2 regions of the Halomonas sp. KM072 genome follow, and region 1 is predicted to be linked to the other one. Evidence: predicted binding sites of a transcription regulator. Region 1 holds the regulator's gene; the other holds the start of a gene.
What was found. The regulator sigma-54, encoded in region 1, starts transcription at its own class of promoters, with help from an activator protein. The targets are predictions, from matches to a motif close to TGGCACNNNNNTTGCTNT.
Positions count from the first base shown of each region.

Region 1 (2,402 bases):
GGTCAACAGCGTCAGCAGTTCACGCTGGCTGCTGACATTGCGCAATTGCTGGCGTGTGGCTGCGTCGTTCATGATCGTGGCGACCTGACCCAATAGCGCCAAATGCGTATCATCGGCTTCTTCGGGTACCAGCAGCACGAACACCAGATCGACGGGGTCACCATCGATGGCATCGAAGTCGACGGGTTCGGCCAGCTTGAGAAACCCAGCAATCGGCGTGCTGCAGTGAGGACTGCGTGCGTGGGGAATGGCCACGCCATTGCCGATGCCGGTACTGCCCAGCCGTTCACGGCCAATCAATCGACTGAAGACTTCCTGGCTATCCAGGCTGGGCGTGTTTTGAGCGATAAAGGTGCTGAAAAACTCCAGCACCCTTTTTTTGCTGCCCCCGGGCACGTCGTACAGCACGCGCTCCGGGGGGAGAATGGTTTCCAACATCATCGGGTTAACGCACGCCAGCGCCTTGGGCGCGGGCTTGTGCTTTTTCCTTGTGTTTTACGAGCTGACGGTCGATTTTGTCCGCCAGGGCGTCAATGGCTGCGTACATGTCGTTGTCCAGCGCTTCGGCATGAAGGTCGGCTCCTGCTGCGTGCAGGGTGCAGGCGGCTTGCTGGCGCTCCTTTTCAACAGATAAGGTGACCTGGACGGTCGTGATGTTGTCGTAGTGACGTTCAACGCGTTCCAGCTTTTCGTTTACGTAGTCACGCAAGGCGTCAGTCAGTTCAACGTGATGACCAGTGATGTTTACTTGCATTGACGTGCTCCTTATCCATCGGACTGTACTTCGATTGTAACCCTTTTTGGGCCATTGCAAAGCCCTCGTCGAGAGTTTGTTGGGCGAGAGCGTTTAACTAGCGTAAACGACGGCGCTCACTCGACGAAGGTATACCCATCGACTCACGGTACTTGGCCACGGTGCGGCGGGCCACGGTGATGCCGCCCGCTTCCAGCAGGGTGACCAGACGGCTGTCGGAGAGTGGCTTGCCCGGAGGCTCGTCCTGAATCAGTTTCTTGATGCGTGCTCGAATGGCCGTGCTGGAATGGCTGTCGCCACCTTCCTGGCCGCTGACTTGGCTGGAGAAGAAGTACTTGAGCTCGAACACCCCGCGCGGGGTATGAATGTATTTCTGGGTAGTGACCCGCGAGATGGTCGACTCATGCATCTCCACCGCTTCGGCGATATCGGCCAGAATCAGCGGTTTCATGGCTTCTTCGCCATGCTCCAGAAAGCCGATCTGCCGAGCAATGATCTCGCGCCCCACGCGCAGCAGGGTGTCATTGCGGCTCGAAAGGCTTTTGATCAGCCAGCGAGCCTCCTGGAGATGCTCTTTCAGAAACTGGTTGTCCTGGCTCTTGTCGGCGCGTTTGATCAGACTGGCGTAGTCGGGCTGAATACGCAGTCGAGGCAGCGCTTCCGGGTTGAGTTCCAGGTGCCAGCCCTCGTGATCGTGGCGTACCACCAGATCTGGCGTGACATAGCTGTCGTCGGTGATGCCGTAGGCGCTTCCAGGCCTGGGGTCAAGGCTGCGAATTAAACGGATGACATCGTCCAACTGCTCGTCGTCGAGGCTCAGGCGTCGCTTCAGCAAGCGCATGTCGTCCTTGCCAAGGGCTTCGAGAAACTGGCGTACCAGGCGTTTGGCAGGCATCAGCAGCGGGGTGTCTTCGGGCAGCGAGGCCAGCTGCAGCATCAGGCACTCCCGCAGGTCTCGGGCAAATACTCCGGTGGGTTCGAACTGCTGAAGGCGCAGCAGGGTGTTTTCGACCTCGCGCTGGCTCAGGCCGTCGTGGCCTTGTGCCTTGAGCCCCTCGCGAATGTCGTTGAGAGGCTGGGTCAGGTAGCCGTTGGCATCCAGCGCATCGATGAGGCTTTCGGCGATGGCATGTTCACGGGAGGAGAAGTCGGTCATGGCCAATTGCCAAAGCAGGTGACCGTGCAGGCTCTGCCCCGCCGCCTGACGCTCGAAGTCCGGGCCTTCGCTGCTGCCGCCCATGCTCCCCATGTCCTGGTACGTATCGGACCAGTCGCTGTCTACGGAAAGCTCGCTGGGGATGCTGTCTGCCCACTCGGCTTCCTGAGGCTCGCTGACGGCCTGTTCGCCAAACTCATCTTCCTGCTCGAGCATGGGGTTGGCATCCAGCGCCTGCTGAATTTCTTGACGAAGGTCCAGCGTCGATAGCTGAAGCAGCGCAATGGCCTGCTGCAGCTGAGGTGTCATGGTCAGCTGTGTGCCGATGCGCAGTTGAAGAGAAGCTTTCATGACCATCTGAGAACCACTCGTTAATCAGAAAGCTCCACCCTAGAGCGAGTCTGCGTTTGGTGCAAGTGCAATAAGCATGCCACTAAATAAAATGTCTTCGTGGGCCATTGTTTAAAGCCGGAAGTCGGCGCCCAGATAGAC
Region 1 covers NZ_CP136132.1:927,918-930,319, forward strand. Annotated here, with positions in the region: gene ptsN (PTS sugar transporter subunit IIA) at 1-441, opposite strand, end outside; gene hpf (ribosome hibernation-promoting factor, HPF/YfiA family) at 446-754, opposite strand; gene RVM26_RS04180 (RNA polymerase factor sigma-54) at 852-2,267, opposite strand; gene lptB (LPS export ABC transporter ATP-binding protein) at 2,373-2,402, opposite strand, start outside.

Region 2 (2,402 bases), 370 kb from region 1:
CACCCAAAGCCACGAACGACTCGGCGTAGGCCGCTACCAGACCACCGGGATCAGCAACGGTCCAGGGGTCCAGCCAATGGATGGCCCCGATGATCTGCTCTCCCAGTTGGGGCTCTTTTTCGGCAATCCCCTGGCGGTCGAGCACCGCAAACTGCACACCATAGAGATCGCGGGCCTCTTCAGCTTCCTTGACACGCTTGGCCAGCTTTTCGGGCGTTCGATATATCTCCAGCCAGCCCTCACGACGTACCAACGCATCGGCACCTGCCGCTTCGATCATCGGCGCGTGGGCGTCGAGGCACAGCTGAATCAGCGACGCGTACTCCGGGACGATCTTCTTGTAGAGCCGCGACGACGAATGATGCCAATAACTGAGCAGCGGAGAGGCCGCCTTGACCATGCCGGTGGGCCGATAGCGAATATCGACACGACGGTTGGGCAGCACGCTCAAAATGGTTTTCATATCGCGAGGAAACGGATACGGCCGTACCGCCTCACGCTGGATGATGCCCGCGTTACCGAACGAGGTTTCACGACCAGGCTGGCGGCGATCGATCAAGGTGACCTGAAAACCGCGCTTTTGCAGTTGCCAGGCGATACTGACGCCGACCATCCCTGCCCCTAAAACCACTGTTTGACGCGCCATTTTGATGCACTCCTCATTGAAAGATGATGCCACTACCAGCCCGTCCTGGCAGTGCCGCAACATATTGAAAAATATCACCAATCAAACAGCAATTACACAGTCATAAATACTGTTTTAAATCGTCATTTCAGTTTTTATTAACGTAGAAATAAAAAATAAGGATGAGTCCACTAGCCACGGCACGACAATTGCTTCATTCACGTTAGCAGTGCTTGAAGGGCTCGTCACGCTGACGGGGCTGCCTGCCTCGTCACTCGACGGTGATTCCTTCACCTTCCGACAAAGCACCAAATTAGCGCATACGCCGCACCATGCAGCGACAAGGAGAAGCAGATGACAGTGATGCTGGAAACAAGGCTTCTCGACACTTTATGGGTCCTTTGGGCCGCCGCCATGGTGTTCGTCATGCAGGCAGGCTTTCTGTGCCTGGAAGCCGGCACTACCCGTACCAAGAACGCCATCAACGTCGCCATGAAAAACCTGGCCGACTTCGCGGTTTCGGTGACGGTTTTCTGGCTGATCGGCTTTGGCATGATGTTCGGTGTTTCACAGGGGGGTTGGCTAGGACTGTCGTTATTCGGCTGGGAAATGGAGGCCAGCAACGCCTGGCTGATGACCGTGTTCATCTTTCAAGCCATGTTCTGCGCCACCGCAGCCACTATCGTGGCGGGCGCAGTGGCGGAGCGCATGCCTTTCCTGGGCTACCTATGGACAGCCTTCTGGATAGCACTATTGATCTACCCAGTGTTTGGCCACTGGGCGTGGGGAGGCTTACTCGGTGGCACGCCTGGCTGGCTGGCCGCTCGTGGATTCGTCGACTTTGCCGGAGCAACGGTAGTGCATAGCGTGGGCGGCTGGGTGGCCCTGGCCGCCGTCCTGGTGATCGGCCCCCGCACCGGGCGCTTTCGCGATGGCGTTCATGCCAACCCGTTCCCGGCGGGCAACCTGCCGCTGGCCATGCTGGGCGCACTGTTCATGATTCTGGGCTGGTTTGGCTTCAATGGCGGCAGCACCCTGGCCATGAATAGCGCCATTCCCGGCATCATCGCCAACACGCTGCTGGGGGCGGCTGGCGGCATTCTGTCGTCCATGCTGATGGGCTGGCGCATTCGCCGCTATGCCGATGTGATGTATGCCATCAACGGTGCCATTGCCGGCCTTGTCGCAGTCACGGCAGGCGCTCATGCCCTGTCGCTGCACGCGGCCTTCATGCTGGGCAGCATTAGCGGCGTGCTGATGGTGGCGGCCAGTGAGTGGCTGCTCAAAAAACGCATCGATGATGCCGTAGGCGCCATTCCCGCCCACTTGGTCACCGGCATCTGGGGCACGCTGGCACTGCCCTGGGTGGCTAACCTGGAGGCGCTGGGAACCTCGCTGAGCCGCTGGGAGCAGTTTCATGTTCAGCTCATGGGCGTGATCGTGTGCGGCGCATGGAGCTTTGGCGTCGCCTGGCTCCTGCTGCAAGCGAGCAAGCGCATCATGCCTCTGCGGGTTTCACCGGAGGCAGAGAAAATGGGGCTCAACCTGGCAGAACACGGCGCCCGGAACGAACTGCATCAACTTCTGGAACACATGCGCCAGCATGAGCGCCAGGGGGACATGCGCCAGCGCATCGACGCCGACCCGTTTACCGAGGTAGGGGAAATCGCTGCCAGCTACAATCGAGTATCCGCCGCGCTTGAGCGCGCCGTAGGCCATACCCGAGTCATGCTGCGTAATTTGCGTGACGGCGTCTTGACCTGGCAGGCAGATGGCA
Region 2 covers NZ_CP136132.1:1,294,665-1,297,066, reverse strand. Annotated here, with positions in the region: gene RVM26_RS06085 (NAD(P)/FAD-dependent oxidoreductase) at 1-646, opposite strand, end outside; gene amt (ammonium transporter) at 980-2,402, shown strand, end outside.
Region 2: amt (ammonium transporter) is a predicted target of sigma-54. The motif match lies at 824-841, and genes of this name have one in related genera.